Regions from separate parts of the Halomonas sp. AOP30-A1-24 genome, predicted to be linked through region 2. Evidence: predicted binding sites of a transcription regulator. Region 2 holds the regulator's gene; the other holds the start of a gene.
The links. Region 2 encodes FNR, which switches genes on or off when oxygen is low (the NO sensors DNR and NnrR bind a similar motif). Its sites were predicted from a motif close to TTGATNTANATCAA; they were not measured.
Positions count from the first base shown of each region.

Region 1: frdA (fumarate reductase (quinol) flavoprotein subunit) is a predicted target of FNR. The motif match lies at 6,612-6,625, and genes of this name have one in related genera.

Region 1 is NZ_JBQSXL010000009.1:49,847-58,180, forward strand. Features, by position in the region: gene ACT3TJ_RS06980 (1,4-dihydroxy-2-naphthoate polyprenyltransferase) at 1-306, opposite strand, end outside; gene ACT3TJ_RS06985 (DoxX family membrane protein) at 459-959, shown strand; gene ACT3TJ_RS06990 (isochorismate synthase) at 976-2,370, shown strand; gene menD (2-succinyl-5-enolpyruvyl-6-hydroxy-3-cyclohexene-1-carboxylic-acid synthase) at 2,376-4,148, shown strand; gene menH (2-succinyl-6-hydroxy-2,4-cyclohexadiene-1-carboxylate synthase) at 4,138-4,905, shown strand; gene ACT3TJ_RS07005 (anion permease) at 4,925-6,466, opposite strand; gene frdA (fumarate reductase (quinol) flavoprotein subunit) at 6,743-8,334, shown strand, end outside.
Region 2 is NZ_JBQSXL010000003.1:69,322-77,655, reverse strand. Features, by position in the region: gene ACT3TJ_RS02590 (sodium:solute symporter family protein) at 1-1,577, opposite strand, end outside; gene ACT3TJ_RS02585 (DUF4212 domain-containing protein) at 1,584-1,844, opposite strand; gene ACT3TJ_RS02580 (putative nucleotidyltransferase substrate binding domain-containing protein) at 2,564-4,378, shown strand; gene ACT3TJ_RS02575 (DNA polymerase III subunit epsilon) at 4,387-5,037, shown strand; gene ttcA (tRNA 2-thiocytidine(32) synthetase TtcA) at 5,221-6,132, shown strand; gene fnr (fumarate/nitrate reduction transcriptional regulator Fnr) at 6,119-6,871, opposite strand; gene hemN (oxygen-independent coproporphyrinogen III oxidase) at 6,934-8,334, opposite strand, start outside.

The sequences.
Region 1 (8,334 bases), on a different contig from region 2:
CACCACCATTCCACCGCGCATAGCGCGAGGGCTCAGTAATCCTGACGAGACAGCGCGAACAGGGCCTATGCGCTGGTGATCATCCGCTCCCGTCGCCGCGTCGCCGTAATCATTCGCCAGGTTTGAAAGCACTTGCAGGGCAATCGCCGTTAGCAGGGCAAGTAGTAGCACGCTCGGATTAAACCCCTGTGCGTGCGCCGCAAGGCCTGAACCAAGTAGGATAGAGGCGCATGCCAAGGGAAGCGTACGAGGCCGGGCCGCTAATAACCAAACCTGGAACGGGCGGTGCTTGTCGGGTTGATCCATTGCTTCGGTGTCCTGGTCGTGATGACGTTAAATGACTAAAAGGGCGTGCGTGTCACTGTATTATTAAGTGCTAAAAAGCAGACCTGCGTCAAAAGAAGCAGCGGTGTCTTATCGCAAACTATTGTTAATCCCTCTTAACAGGAGTTAATTTGATGATCGGCGACTTATTTAGACAAAGCAAATATGCAGCGCTTGTTTGGCTAGCCTTCCGGCTTTATCTTGGGATTACTTGGCTCAGTTTGGGAATCGGCAAACTGACGGGCGGTTTTGATGCGCAAGGGTTCCTGAGTAACGCGGTGGCGAATCCTGTGATGCGGGAAGGGAGCATGGTGTATCCCAACTACGTTGCTTTTTTGGAGCATTTTGCGCTGCCCTATGCGGGTATGTTTAATGTGGTGATCCCACTGGGCGAAATACTCGTGGGGTTGGGCTTGATCGTGGGGATGCTGACCTCCTTTGCAGGCTTCTTCGCTATTGTAATGAATATGTCGTTTCTGATGGCGGGTACGGTCTCCACCAACCCATGGATGATTGCGTTAACCTTTTTCTTGCTGGTAGCGGGCGCGAACGCTGGCCATTTTGGGGGGGACCGTTGGGTTCTGCCCTATATCAAGCAGAGGCTGGGCATTGCGCGCCGCATCCGGTTTACCTGAGACGCGGGGCCACTGATTGTCTGAACACATGCGCTGGGTAACAGGCAGCAGCGTCGCTTACGGGTTGGCGCATATGAACAGCCAAAGCGCTGTCGCTGAGCTTATGGACCGGCTTGATGCATTGTCTGTGTCGTCCCTTCAGGGTGTTATACGCCTGAGCGTGCCTTACCGCGTTGATAGCCTGATGGGATGGTTGGAAGCGCAAACGGTTTTTCCGCGCGGCTACTGGAAAGCGCGTGACACCGGTGCACCTGAGTACGCTACGTTAGGTGTGGTCAGCGCGGCCGACTCGCTTGAGATGCTGCAGGCCGACCTTGCCAAACTCGCGACCTTGCCAGGTGAGCAGCCGGACTATTTCGGCGGTATGGCGTTTGATGCTACATCGCCCGGCTGGGCACATTTCAAAAACTGCTGTTTTATATTGCCGCGTGTTGAGCTCAAGCGCTCACAACAGAGGACGCTATTGACGCTCAATCTGCGCCTTGACGATCGCTGCGGCGATCACGAAATAGCCGAAGCCCGCGCCTTTTTAGCCAGTCTCCAGCAAGAACAACCGCTACCCCCTCTGCGTCCGCATGCCTATTTACGTTATGACGCCCCTGCCCAGCAGGAGTGGTCAGCGTGGGTATCCCAGGTGACCCACGCTGATCAGCTGTGCCACACACCCAAAGTGGTGTTATCGCGAGAGACGCGCTTGGTCATCGCGGACGACGCATCGAAAACACCATCGCCCTGGGCACTGCTGGAACGCTGGCAGGCAGAGGCGGCGGCGTGCTTTCAACTGGGCATTCAGTGGGATTCAGAGATCGCCTTTATTGGTTGCCCACCGGAGCGCCTTTATCAGCGAGAAGGTACGCAGCTGGTAACCGAGGCGCTAGCGGGCACCATCCAACGTGGCGCTGATGCACAGCAGGACCAACACCTTGCCGAGGCACTGCTGGCGGATACGAAAAATAGCCTGGAGAACCAGTGCGTTTATGAGGATATTCTTGCCCAGCTTGAGCCCTTGTCCCACGTTGTTCAAACCGGGGAGGCCCATGTTCTCAAGCTGCGCTCTGTGCAGCATATCCGCCGCCTTATTCATGCTGAGTTGCACCACACGGTGACGGACCAGGCGCTGCTTGCCAGTTTGCCGCCTACTCCAGCGGTAGGCGGTGTTCCTCGCGCATTGGCGCTGGCGTTTATTCGACAGCACGAACGCCACCAGCGGGGCTGGTACGCCGGTGTGTTTGGCCGGGTGAGCCTGGCCAGTACGGAGCTTGCGGTGGCGATCCGGTGTGCTCATATCGGCGCTAATGAAATTCGCCTTTATGCCGGTGCGGGCATTGTCGCGGGCTCTCAGCCTGATGCAGAGTGGCGCGAGCTGGACAACAAAATTGCCGACATTATGTCGCTGCTCAACATGGGGTAATACCAATGACCGCGAACGCCATGCCGCGCGGCTTTCCGCTTCAGCACGCTACCTTTAACCATGTGTGGGCCGCGCTGCTGCTTGAGGAGCTTTACCGCTTGGGCATGCGCGACGTTGTGCTGGCGCCTGGCTCGCGCTCGTCGCCGCTCACCATGGCGGCCAGCGAGCATGCCGGGCTTCGCTGCCACTGCCATTTTGACGAGCGTGGCCTGGCCTTTATGGCACTGGGTCTTGCGCGCGGAAGCGGCCGCCCGGTAGCGGTTATCACCACCTCGGGTACGGCGGTTGCCAATCTGTATCCTGCCGTTGTGGAAGCCAAATTAATGGGTGTGCCGCTGGTAGTGCTCTCAGCCGACCGTCCTATTGAATTACTGGATAACGGCAGTAATCAGGCCATCGACCAGCGCGACATCTTTGCTCGTCACACCGTGATGCATCACGACCTTCCGCTACCTGGCCCCGAACTGAACGCCGCGTTTCTACTCAGCACTATTGATCAGTCCATTGATCAACAGCAGCGTACGCCAGGCCCTGTGCATTTTAACTGCCGCTACCGCGAGCCTCTTTACCCCGGCCACCAGAGAGAGGATGCCTCGGATTATCTGGCGCCTCTCGGAAGCTGGTTGGCCTCTTCAGTGCCGTGGAGCCAGTGGGTATCCAGTACGCAAGCGCCTGTGTTTTCTACCGAGTGGGCAGATTTTTCGTGTCAGCGAGGCGTTATCGTGGCGGGATGTATAGATGACCCGCACCAGGCGCAGCAGGTGGTGACGTTATCACGTCGATTAGGCTGGCCACTGTTGGCGGATCTACAAAGCCAGATACGTTTTGACCGCCAAAACGTGATTCATTTTGACCTGGCGCTGCACGATCCACATTTTGTCGAGGAGTTGGAGCGGGCCGATGTGTTGCTGCAATTTGGTGGGCGTCTTATCTCCAAGCGCCTGACGCAGTTTATTGCTCGCCATTCGTGGCAGGATGTTTGGCTGGTGGACTCGCGCCCCCAGCGGCTCGACCCTGATTACAGCGTTAAGCGCCGCTTCGTTTGCCCGCCCGAGGCTGTGGTGGCCGCGCTTGAACCTGAAAATAAACATGAGCGTGAGACTGGGACAGGTGCTGAGCGCACGCCTTGGCACCAGCTTAACCAGTGCCAACAGCGCATCAGCGATATCGTGAATCAACGCTGTAACACCTTTTCAGAGCTGGGCATTTGTCATCGGGTGTTGCAGCAGGCAGCCGGGCAGCTGTTTGTCGGTAACAGTATGCCCGCAAGGCTGATGAACATGCTGGGTACGTACCGCACAGCGCCTTTGCGGGTATTTACCAACCGCGGGGCTTCCGGTATCGATGGGCTGATCGCCACGGCCTACGGCGCCAGTGCTACCAGTGACCAGCCCACCACACTGATCGTGGGCGATATCAGCGCGCTGCATGATCTTAATAGCTTGGCGCTGTTGAAGCAGGCCGTTCAACCGCTGGTGGTGATCATTCTTAACAATGACGGCGGCAGCATCTTTCATATGCTGCCAGTGCCTAAGGAAGGTGAGCTACTTGAGCATTATTTCCGTCAGCCACACGGTTTGAACTTTGAGTACGTGGCGCAAATGTTTGGGCTTGCCTACGCTGCACCTGGCTCGCTGGAAAGTTTCGATGCGACCTATGCCCATGCCCTGGAAAGTGGCGTTACACTGATTGAGATTAACGTGCCGCATCAGCAGGTTGCAGACGATCTTGTGGCGCTGGCGGCAACGCTGGGTAGGCTCGATAACCATGAAGACTGAACATGAAGAGCACGCCCAGCCATGCCCAACGCTGGTTATGCTGCACGGCTTGTTAGGTGATCGCTACGATTGGGCGGAGGTCATCGCCGCGTTGAAAGATGTGCCGTGCCTGGCGTTGGATTTACCGGGCCACGGCCAAAATCACCAGGTGGCGGTCAACTCTTTCTCCGCTTTTCATCACTGGCTAACCGATACGTTGGCCGCGCAGGATATTCGCCGCTATTGCTTGCTGGGCTACTCGCTGGGAGGGCGTTTGGCGCTTGATCACGCCAGCCGCCAACCTGCGGGGCTTGAGGCGCTTTGGCTGGAGAGCGCTCATCCAGGCTTGCCGGAAAGCGAGCGCGATGAGCGTATTGCTCATGATGCACGCTGGGCACAACGTTTTGCACTGGAACCTCTTGAACGCGTGCTTACCGACTGGTATCGGCAATCCGTCTTTGCTGACCTTACGCATACGCAGCGAGCGCGGCAGATTGAACGACGGCTGGCCAATCATGGCCCGTCCGTGGCGACAATGCTGCGAAGCACGTCGCTCGGCAGGCAGTCATCTCAGTGGCCGTGGCTGGCTGAAACGTCACTTCCCATTGGTTACTTTTCAGGTCGGCAGGATACTAAATTTCATGCACTTGCCGACCGCTTGGCTAACGTAGCCCCTCGTGTGCACCTTATGGCGCTGGAAGGTGGGCATAACCTGCATACAGAGCAAGCGAAAAGCATCGCCGAACCGATTAGCCGATGGTATCAACGCCTCGGCTAAACGGCTCGCTCACCTGGATTCAGTTAATCAACAGCAGCCACGGCAAACCGATAGCCAGCCAGGCCACTAAGAACAGCAGACCAAAAATAGCCCCTAGCCGCCAATAAAGGGCGCTTGGCAGATAACCGCTGCCATAGTAAACCGGGCTTGGGCCGGTGCCGTAGGGGGTAATAATGCCCATAAAGCCCAGTGTGGGGAGCAGCAGGAGGATAAACATCTGCATATCCAACCCTGCAATACCGGAAGCCGCCGCCAGCATCACCGGCAATAGGGCGGTAACGTGGGCCGTGACGCTGGCAAACAGGTAGTGCAGGAGATAGAAAATCACCGTGAGCGCCACCATCGCCATTACGGGGTTAAAGTGACTTATTTGTTCACCCACCATGCCACCAAACCAATTGACGAACCCGACCTGGCTCAGCCCGCCTGCCAGCGCCACCAGTGTTGCAAACCACACAAAGGTATTCCAGGCAGCTCGATTGTCGAGGATATCGTTCCAGCTCACGATGCCGGTCAGCAGCATGCAGCAAATCACCACCAGGCCTACCAGGGATGCGGACACAACATCGCCCGCAAAAATCCACAGCAGTAGCGCAGTGACGACCATGATGACCAGCAGTATCTCGTTGCGAGTAAGCGCACCCAGTTTGTTCAGCTCATCCCGCGCCCAGTTGGACACTTCTTCACCGGCTTTCACTTCTGGCGCGCATAGCCAGTAACAGAGCAGTGGGACCAGCAACAGCAGCAGAATGCCAGCGGGCGCTACGGCGATAAACCACTGCCCCCAGTTAATATGAATACCGGTAGCGCTTTCTGTCAGAGCAATGGCCAACAGGTTGGGGGCAAGCGCGGTTAGAAACAGCGAGCTGGTCACACAGGTCGAGGTGATCGCTGTCCACATCAGAAAACTGCCCATGCGCTTCATGCTGGGGTCATTGGGCTGGGAGTCGTAAAGCGGCGGCAGATTGCGAATGACCGGATAAATGGTGCCCCCGCTACGCGCCGTGTTGGAAGGTGTAAAAGGCGCCAGCACCGCATCGGCGATCATTACCGCGTAGCCCAACGTTAATGTGCGCTTGCCCATGGCCTTGACCAGCCAAAGTGATATGCGCCTGCCTAGCCCGGTTTTTTCATACCCCAGCGCGAACATAAACGCGCCAAAAATCAGCCACACTGTCGAGTTGGTGAAGCCCGAAACGGCCCATGAAAAGGCCTGGTTGGCAGCATTAAAGCCTTCGGTCGCTAGCTGTTCGGGTGAAAACAGCACCCAGCGGGAGAGTAGCGCCACCAGAATCACGCCGATTAACCCAATGACCGCGCCTGGCAAGGGTTCAAAAATCAGCCCCACCACACAGCCCAGAAAAATAGCGAAGAAGTACCAGGCGTGAGGAGCAACCCCCTCAGGCGTGGGTATCAACGCAACGATAATGGCCACTACAAGCGGCGCTAACAACTTCCAATCAAATGCTGATTGCACGCTACTGTTCATATCAAGCTGCCCCCCTCTTATTGGCTGCGAAAGCAGCCGAGTCTCTTCACTGCTAACGCTGTTGATTTTCATCTGCTTGCGGTTGCATACGTTGCAGAGAATGGCGATAGCGACTAATAGTTAAAATTGTAGTTGGAATTCTTTATTAAAATTAATAAATGAGAAATTAAACTTAACTACTCTTGTTAAAGCATCGCCTGTCTTAAAGATGCATTTCTTGATATGCGTCAATAGAGCTTGGCATGAGGGGATAGCACGTACCTGGAGTGTGATAAGTTCAACCAAAAGACACCGCATCGAAGCGTGTCGCCACTACCGCCTTTGACTTGGCTACAGTAAGGGAATGTCATGCAGCATCGAGATTTCGATATCGTGATTGTGGGTGGAGGCGGCGCAGGCTTACGTGCCGCTATCGCCGCAGCAGAAAGCGCCAAGGCACAGGGCATTTCTCAAAGTATCGCCCTAATTTCCAAGGTCTATCCTATGCGCTCGCATACCGTTGCCGCTGAGGGTGGTGCGGCGGCGGTAACCAGCGAGGAGGATACGTATCAGGCGCATTTTGATGACACTGTGTCGGGCGGCGACTGGCTGGTTGAGCAAGGCGTGGTGGACTATTTTGTGCATCATGCCTACCAGGAACTGGTGCAGATGGAGCGCTGGGGCTGCCCCTGGAGCCGCAAGGAGGATGGTAATGTGCAGGTACGCCGTTTTGGCGGCATGAAAACCGCACGTACCTGGTTTGCCGCCGATAAAACCGGCTTTCACATGCTGCATACCCTGTTTCAAACCTCGCTCAAATATTCCCAAATTGAGCGCTTCGATGAGTATTTCGTCCTTGATCTTGCCGTGCACGAAGGGGCCGTTATTGGCGTCATTGCCCTTCAAGTGGCCACCGGCGAGCTTATTTTGTTGCGTGCCAAAGCCGTGATATTGGCAACAGGAGGTGCCGGGCGCCTGTTTCGCTTTAATACCAACGCAGGGATCGTGACTGGCGACGGGATGGCAATGGCCTATCGCCACGGTGTGGCGCTTAGGGACATGGAGTTTGTTCAGTATCACCCCACGGGCCTTCCCGGCTCCGGCATTTTAATTACCGAAGCGTGTCGTGGAGAAGGCGGTATTTTGCTCAATAAGGATGGCTACCGCTACCTTCAGGATTACGGGCTGGGCCCGGAAACCCCACTGGGCAAGCCGGAAAACAAGTACATGGAGCTGGGCCCTCGCGATAAGCTCTCACAGGCCTTTTGGCAGGAGCAGCAGGCGGGCCGCACTGGCACCTTTGGCGATAGCGATGTGGTCTATCTTGACCTGCGCCACTTGGGCGAAGCCTACCTTCTTGAGCGCCTGCCCTTTATCTGCGAGCTGGCTAAATCCTACATTAACGTTGACCCGGTCAAAGAGCCGATCCCTATCCGCCCGGCGGTGCACTACACCATGGGCGGTATCGAAACCAATCCCTACTGTGAAACGTCGGTTGCCGGGCTTTATGCGGCGGGTGAATGCGCCTCTGTTGGGCTACATGGTGCTAATCGCTTGGGTTCCAACTCGCTCACTGAGCTACTGGTGTTTGGTCGTTTAGCGGGGGAGCAGGCAAGCCAGCGCGCGGCGCAAACCGAGTGGGCAGACATGCACCTTCTGGAAACCCAGGCTGCCCATCAGCAGGCAAAACTAGCGCATCTTTGTGATGGTGAGGGCAGCGGCGAGACTTGGGTGACGCTTAAGCATGCCATGGTGCAGGCCATGGAGAGTGGCTGTGGTATTTATCGTACCGAAGAGGGTATGCGGCAGTCGTTGGAGACGATTCGTGAACTGCGGGCGCGCTATCAGAAGATTCGTGTCAACGACACCAGCAAAATATTCAACACAGAGTTGCTTGAGTGCATTGAGCTTGGCTACGGGCTGGATATTGCCGAGGCATCTTGCCTTGGTGCACTGGAGCG
Region 2 (8,334 bases):
AGGTAGGTAAAGATATACAGCAGGGTACACGCCAGGCCTGACAGCATACCGGCCACGGCTCCGGTGCTGTTCATGCGAGTTGAGAAAATACCCATCATCAGTACCGGGAACAGCGAGGCGCCGGCAATACCGAAGGCCAGGGCGACGGTCTGTGCCGCAAACCCTGGCGGGTTCAAGCCAAGATAGGTGGCCAGCAAGATAGCCCCGCCCATTGAGATGCGTGCTGCTAACATCTCCTTCTTCTCGCTGATATTCGGGTTGATCGTGTTCTTGATTAAGTCATGACTGATCGCCGACGAGATAGCGAGAAGCAGACCCGCCGCTGTCGAGAGGGCGGCCGCAATACCGCCCGCCGCGATCAAGCCAATTACCCAGCCGGGTAGGTTGGCGATTTCAGGGTTAGCCAGAACCAAAATGTCATTGTTGACCGTCAGTTCATTGCCTTCCCAGCCGCGACTATCAGCGATAACGTCAAACTCAGTGTTGGCATCGTTATAGAACTGGATGCGGCCATCATCGTTAAAGTCAAAGAACGTGATCAGGCCAGTCTCTTCCCAGGTGCGGAACCACTCAGGACGATCTTCGTAGAGGATTGGCTCGGCACTGGCCTCCTCATAATTTTCAACCTGGCCGGTTAGCTCCGGATAAATGGTGGTCATCAGGTTCAGACGTGCCATGGAGGCTACGGCTGGCGCTGTTAGGTACAACAGAGCGATGAAGACCAGCGCCCAGCCCGCAGACCAGCGTGCGTCAGCCACCTTGGGAACCGTGAAGAAGCGAATGATAACGTGGGGAAGGCCAGCGGTACCGATCATTAGCGAGAGCGTGAACAGCACCATATTCAGCTTGTTGTCGACGTCGGCGGTGTAATCTTGAAACCCAAGTGCCATGACGACATCATCAAGCTTTTGCAGCAGTGGCAGGCCAGATTCCGTGTGGGAGCTGAACATACCGAACATGGGGATGGGGTTGCCCGTCAACTGCATGGAAATGAACACAGCCGGGATGGTGTAGGCCACAATCAGTACGATGTACTGGGCGACCTGGGTATAGGTGATGCCCTTCATGCCGCCGAAGACGGCGTACAGGAAAACAATTCCCGCAGCGATCCAGATGCCCCAAGTGCTGGGTACTTCCAGAAAGCGTGAGAAGGCAACGCCAGCCCCGGTCATTTGCCCGATTACATAAGTAACTGATGCGATAATCAGGCAGATAACCGCGACGACCCGAGCGGTACGGCTATAGAAGCGCTCACCGATAAAGTCTGGAACGGTAAACTTGCCGAATTTACGCAGGTAGGGAGCGAGCAGCATAGCCAGAATAACGAAGCCGCCGGTCCAGCCCATCAGGTAGGTTGAGTTGGCGTAACCGCCGGAGGCGATCAGGCCCGCCATGGAAATAAACGAGGCCGCTGACATCCAGTCGGCCGCTGTGGCCATACCGTTAGTGATCGGGTGAACACCACCGCCAGCCACATAGAACTCTTTTGTGGAGCCCGCGCGCGCCCATATCGCGATACCGATATAGAGCGCAAAGGAGGCGCCTACAAAAAGCAGGTTGATTGCAAATTGGCTCATTCTGACTTACTCCTCAAGGCCAAATTTCTTATCGAGCTGATTCATTCTCCAGGCGTAGAAGAAGATCAGAGCAATAAAGGTAAGGATCGAGCCCTGCTGAGCAAACCAGAAGCCCAGGTCTGTTCCCCCTATTTGAATGCTTGCTAGAAGCGGTCTAAACAAAATCGCGCATCCGTAAGACACGAAGGCCCACACAATAAGGCATCCGGTAATTAAACGAACGTTGGCTTTCCAGTATTCCGCAGCATTGGATTTGTCATCTGCCATTGTGTTGCTCTCCACTTGTGTTTTTAGGTTTGGAAAGTTCACCAGGAATAGCGTTTAGCATGTCAGGGTAATTGCACGCTAAAACTACCTACCGCTTGGTTTTGTCTCTTGGTTGGTTATTGATTATTGCCGTTGATACAAGCGTTTTATGAGATTTTGGTAAGTTTTGGTTAGCACTGTGCAATTACCCTGAATGATGCATTGTCAATACTGGACAATAATCGCTAAAAAATAATCCCAGACTTTGGTATCACTATCTACTATAGACTAAATAAAGAGTTTCAAATGGCTGAATATTAGCGTTTTTACGTACATTTTTTCAGCAGACTACTCGTTAGTTGAACGATGGTCTAGGGTTTGGTTAAAAGATAATATTTGCTACTTTAAAATAGCGTTCAATACTAACGGTTAGTTGCTGGGGAGGTGCTACTTTAGTCGTTTAAACCAACGTCGGGCGACGTTGGAATAATAGATAAAGGTATATAGAGTAGTATGTGTTTCTTAGTGGCAGGTTTTGTACAGGCTTATTTGGGTTAATTGGTTTACTTTATTGAGAAGGGCTTATGCTAGGCAGTAGTCTGACGCTACCGTTACTAATAAAAAGTAGTAGGCTGGCTCTTAAACACCGTAAACCAGAAAGAAGTACCTCACCCGTTGATTGACGTACTTCCAATTTTACGGACGTCGCTTTTTTCTTTTGTAGTGTAAGGACATGCCCCATGGTTGATGTTGATCTGTCCCAACTGCCATTTACGTTGCTTGATGACACGGGGCGCGAGCATGTTCGTCGAGGCATGGACCTTGCCTATTTTGACCGCGATGACATTATCCTGGAAATGGGCGAGCAGGGTGCTTACGTTTTTCTTATTCATAAGGGAGACGTCGCTGAGATAGACCCCTCCTTGCCTGCGGCAAGTGCTCACATTGGGCACTACACGGCAGGGGACTTGTTTGGCGCCATTAGCATCTTGAACGGAAAAAGCCGCTACCGTTTTCAGGCTGAGCAGGAGTGCCTTTGCTACACCATGCCCAGCCATCTGTTTAGCCAGCTTTGTCGCCAGTACCCTCCTTTTGAGCAGTTCTTTAGGCAGTCACTTGCTCACAAGGCGCGCTTGTTGACAGAAAAACGCGCCGACGGTGGCGTCACCATGGCAGGCTTTATGCTGGCTCGCATCAGTGAATGTATGCGAGCGCCCCTGCTGATGGATGCTTCTACCACTATTGCCAGGGCGGTTGAAAAGCTTAACGAAAGCCATGCTGATAGCCTGCTGGTGGACACCCAAGGCAAGCTTGGCATGGTGACGAAAACCGATTTGCTCAATGGCCTAGTCGTGAGCGGCTTCACGTCAGCCACTCTGGTGGGGCAGGTGGCGCACTTCTCCCTTGTCACGGTAACGCCTGAGCAGTACCTGTTTGAAGCCCTGGTGTTAATGACTCGGCACAAGGTTACCCGCGTTGTGGTGATGGAGCAGGCCGCCTTAAAAGGCGTGGTCGAGCTGACGGATGTGCTGAGTTATTTTTCCAGCCGAAGTTATGTTGTTAGTCTGCAGGTGGAGCAGGCTGATGACTTGGAAACGTTGGCAGTTGCTAGTCATCGCACCCCTGAACTCGTCACAGCCCTGATGGCACAAGGCGTTAAGCTTAATTTTGCCATGGACCTGCTGGCGGCCTTGAATGGCCGGATTATGAGCAAGGCCTGGGATTTTGTTATCAATGAGGAGCATCATCAGCATAGCTGCCTGATGGTGATGGGGAGTGAAGGGCGCGGCGAGCAAATTTTGAAAACGGATCAGGATAACGGTCTGATTTTAGACGACGACGCCCAGTGGCCAAGTGTCGCCGATGATATGCAGGCCTTAACCGAGACGCTCATAAAACTGGGTTACCCGCCGTGCCCTGGTAATATCATGGTCTCTAACCCCGAGTGGGTTGCCAGCGTTTCTCAGTGGAAGAAGCGTATTGCTCAATGGGCCAACGTGCGCGATGGCGATAGTTTAATGAAACTTGCCATTATGCTGGATGCTCATTCAATGGCAGGGAATCCATGTTTACTTGAAAGCGTGCGCGAGGCGCTATTTGCGCGCTGTGCCCATGATGAAATTCTGCTTTCCTACTTTGCGCGTGCGGCTCTGCGTTTTTCAACACCGCTGACGCTTTTTGGTTCGCTTAAAAAGCCTCAGCACGGTATCGATATCAAAAAAGGCGGCATTTTTCCGATTGTCCACGGTGTACGTACCATGGCGCTTGAGCGGCGCATCAGCGTAACCTCGACGCTGGGCAGGTTGACGGCACTGGTTGATGATGGCCGCCTTGAACGACGCACCGCTGATGATTTAGGAGAGGCACTTTCACTGTTGACCGAGCTGCGTCTTAAACAGCAACTTAGCGGGCAGGATATGGACGATGCGCGCTCCAATCACGTGGTGGTGCAAGAGCTCTCGTCACTTGAGCGCGATTTATTGCGCGAGTCGCTACATATCGTTAAAGACTTTAAACAGCGCCTCTCCTATCGTTACCATTTAGAATATTCATGAGCAGCGCTATGCAAGGCAGCAAAAAAGGCATGGCACTGCTGGGGCAAACGCTGCGCAGAACGTTTAAGCGTGAGCGAGATCGGCGCCGCTATGCGAATTCGCCTTACGCCTGGCTTTTCCAGCCCTATATGGGGGAAGAGCTAGTGGCGCTGGCTTGCGAATCACTACCCGGTGAAACGCCGGTATTAAGTGTGGCTGCTGTGGTACTTAATCAACAGCAAGTGCACACAAGCCAGCCGTGGGTGGCAACGTTTGCCGACCCTCAAACGGTTGACCAGCCGGTGCTGCGCCAGCATCAGCAGCTTTACAATCCCGCCACGGCGGTACCCCTCTGTGCCGAGACACTGCATGCGTTTACCGATTTTATTGGCAACCGGCCGCTGGTCGGGTGGCAACTGGACCAGCAGTTTTGCATGCTTAATAGAGCCTTTAGAGCGCACCTCGGGTTTGGGCTACCTAATGTTCAGGTCGATGTGGCCAAACTGCATCAACGCCAATTGCGCCGTTTACACCCGTTAGTGGAGTCTTCCCAACCGTTTTCCGAGGCGTTGGCCTGCTGGCAAGTGCCTACTATCTCGACCCAGAGATTGCTAGGTAAAGCCACCGCAAGCGCCTTGCTGTATATGCGCTTACAGCGTGATATGACGCAGTCGGGTTAGCTTCTAGCGTAGTGGTGCCTGTGCCGATGGCCGTATTGATAACCGTATTGATAACCGTATTGATAACCATAGTGATGACCGTAGTTATGATCATAGTAACGACGTGATTTTGCCAGTTGGGTGAACGGCGGGAGTATTGTTAGAATAGCGGCTGCTCCTTCTACCATTGGCAGTGCTTATATCATGCAACACCTTGATCATTTTGACCCCGCCGCGGCAACCGTTGCACCGACGCCTGACCTGCAAGGCCAGCCGGCGCTTGAGGATGCCAAACAGAAACGCGAATTCAACAAGTTGCAAAAGCGGCTGCGGCGCGAGGTAGGTAATGCAATTATCGATTACCAAATGATCAATGAAGGCGATCGGATCATGGTCTGCCTGTCGGGGGGGAAAGACAGCTACACCATGCTTGAGATTTTACGCAACCTGCAGCGCAATGCGCCGGTGAATTTTTCACTGGTGGCGGTCAATATGGACCAAAAGCAGCCTGGTTTTCCTGAGCATATACTGCCCCGGTATCTGGAAAAACTCGGCGTGGAGTACCGCATTCTGGAGCGCGATACATACTCGGTAGTGAAAGAAAAAACGCCGGAAGGCAAGACAACTTGCGCGCTTTGCTCGCGGTTAAGGCGCGGGTCGCTTTACGGGTTTGCCGAAGAAATTGGCGCCAACAAGATCGCCCTTGGTCATCATCGTGAAGATATTCTGGAAACGCTGTTTCTCAATATGTTCTTTGGCGGCAGCCTGAAGGCAATGCCGCCCAAGCTGCTTTCCGATGACGGCAAGAATGTCGTGATTCGTCCGCTGGCCTACTGTAAAGAGGCGGATATTGCGGAGTTTTCGCGCCTGATGGAGTTCCCGATTATTCCCTGCAACCTGTGCGGTTCGCAGCCGAACATGCAGCGTCAGGTCGTTAAGGAAATGCTGGCCGAGTGGGACAAAAAGCATCCGGGTCGTTTGGAAAGCATGTTTAAAGCGGTCACTAACGTCGCGCCTTCGCAGCTAGCCGACCGCGACCTGTTTGACTTTGCGGGACTGGAAGCCAAACAGGAAGCGCTAATGGCGGGGCGTATTGAAGCATTTAACGTGAGCTAATCACCGGCTCTTCCTCTTCAGCAAGCGCTATAAGCCGCTGCATATCGAGGATGTTAACCTCGCGCCCTGAGACGGCCACCACGTCTTGCTGCTGAAAACGGCTCAAGATACGGCTGACCGTCTCAACCGCCAGCCCCAGATAATTGCCGATATCCGCACGCGCCATTGAAAGCCTAAAGCTGTAAGGCGAGTAACCCCGACGCCGAAAACGCTCTGAAAGCGTCAGTAGAAAACTGGCCAGCCGCTGGTCGGCGGTTTTGCGCGACAACAGGCGCATCATGCGCCGGTCATCGCGAAGCTCCTTGCTCATACTGCGGTACAGCTGACCACGAAGCTCCGGCAGCTCCTCTGAAAGCAGGTCCAGCCGATCAAAGGGAATTTCGCAGATGGTGGTGGTTTCAAGGGCAATCACGCTGCCTGGGTAGTGCTCTTCGTCAATGCCGTCCAATCCGACAAGCTCGCTGGGCAAAAAGAAGTTAGTGAGCTGATCGTTGCCATTACCTTCGCTGGTTACCTGTTTTAGGCTGCCTGAGCGAACGGCATACACACTGGTAAAACGGTCGCCTTGACGAAACAGTGTTTCGCCCTTTTTCAGCGGTGCTCGGCGTCTGATGATGGCATCAAACTGCCCCATGCCTTCAAGCTCAAGCGCTAGTGGAAGGCAAAGCGAGCTTAGGCTGCAGGTCTGACAGCGTGCTTCTTGAAGAAGCGAGCGTCGTTGGCTTGTCGAGGGTAGCATGACTATCTCCCTGTTTCTCTTTTGCCTAAATGGCTATCTACCGCAGGCGTTGATGCCGCCGGTTAAACGATTCTTGAGTAGCGTTGGCCTGAGTGCCCCGGAAGGTAAGCATCAAACGCCATGGCCAGTTGGCGAATCAGTAAACGGCCCATTGGCGTCGCCTCAAGCGTATCATCCAAGCGAACGATTAGCCCGTCCTGTTCAGCAGTGCGTAGGCTTTCCAGCGCACTGGCAAAGTAGTCGTTGGCGTTAACCTGCCATTGCCGGCTAACCGCTGCTAAATCCAGGCGCATATCGCACATTAAACGTTCGATAACGTCGGCTCGTATTAGGTCATCCTGATTTAATCGTACGCCTTTCACGGTAGCCAGTCGACCTTGATCCAGGTTCTCTTCGTAGCTAGCCAGGTCAGTAGGGTTTTGCGCATAGCTATCGCCTATTCGGGAAATAGCTGACACGCCCAGACCGATAAGATCGCATCTGGCATGGCTGGAGTAGCCCTGAAAATTGCGCTGTAGGGTGCCGTTGGCTTGGGCAACCGCCAGGCTGTCATTGGGTTTGGCAAAGTGATCCATCCCAATATGTTGATAGCCCGCAGCGGTCAGCATGTCGATGGTCGTACGCAGAATCGAAAGCTTTTCATCCGCACCTGGCAGGTCATCCACGCTGATACGTCGCTGAGGCTTGAAGCGTTCAGGCAAATGCGCGTAATTAAACACGGATAAACGCGCCGGATTTAACGCGATCACCTGTTCAAGCGTCTTGGCGAAGCTCCTTTCCGTTTGAAAGGGCAGACCGTAGATTAAATCCAGATTCAGCGAGAGAAAGCCCAACCGGTGTGCTTCATCCATTAGTGTTTCGGTAAGCACGCGAGGCTGATGACGGTTAATCGCCTTTTGAACGCGTGGGTCCAGGTCCTGTACGCCAAGGCTCAGGCGGTTGAAGCCCAAAGACTGCAGGTGGCGCAGGGTTAAAACATCGGCTTCGCGCGGGTCGATCTCAATGGCGTAGTCACGCTCTGGTGCGTTTGAAAGACCGAAGCGTGCGTCCAGGCGGTCAATCAAGTCGCCCATCTGCTCCAGTGAAAGAAACGTAGGGGTGCCTCCGCCCCAGTGCAACTGATTGACAGGGCGCTTTGTATCCAGATGACGGGCCGTCAGGACCATCTCACGATCTAGCCGATAGAGATACGACTCGGCCAGGGCGGTGTTTTTCGTCGCAATTTTATTGCACGCGCAATAAAAGCAGATTTTGCGACAAAACGGGATATGGACATAGATGGAAAGCGGGCGCTGACTTGCGTTGCTGCGCTCAATGGCCTGGGTCGCATCTTCGGCGGTAAACCCTTCGTGAAAGGCCAGCGCCGTCGGGTAGGAGGTGTAGCGTGGGCCGCTTTTATCATAACGGCGCAGCAATGCGTCATCCCAGCGGGTGCTGGATGACGCGGTAGCAGTAACGGATGA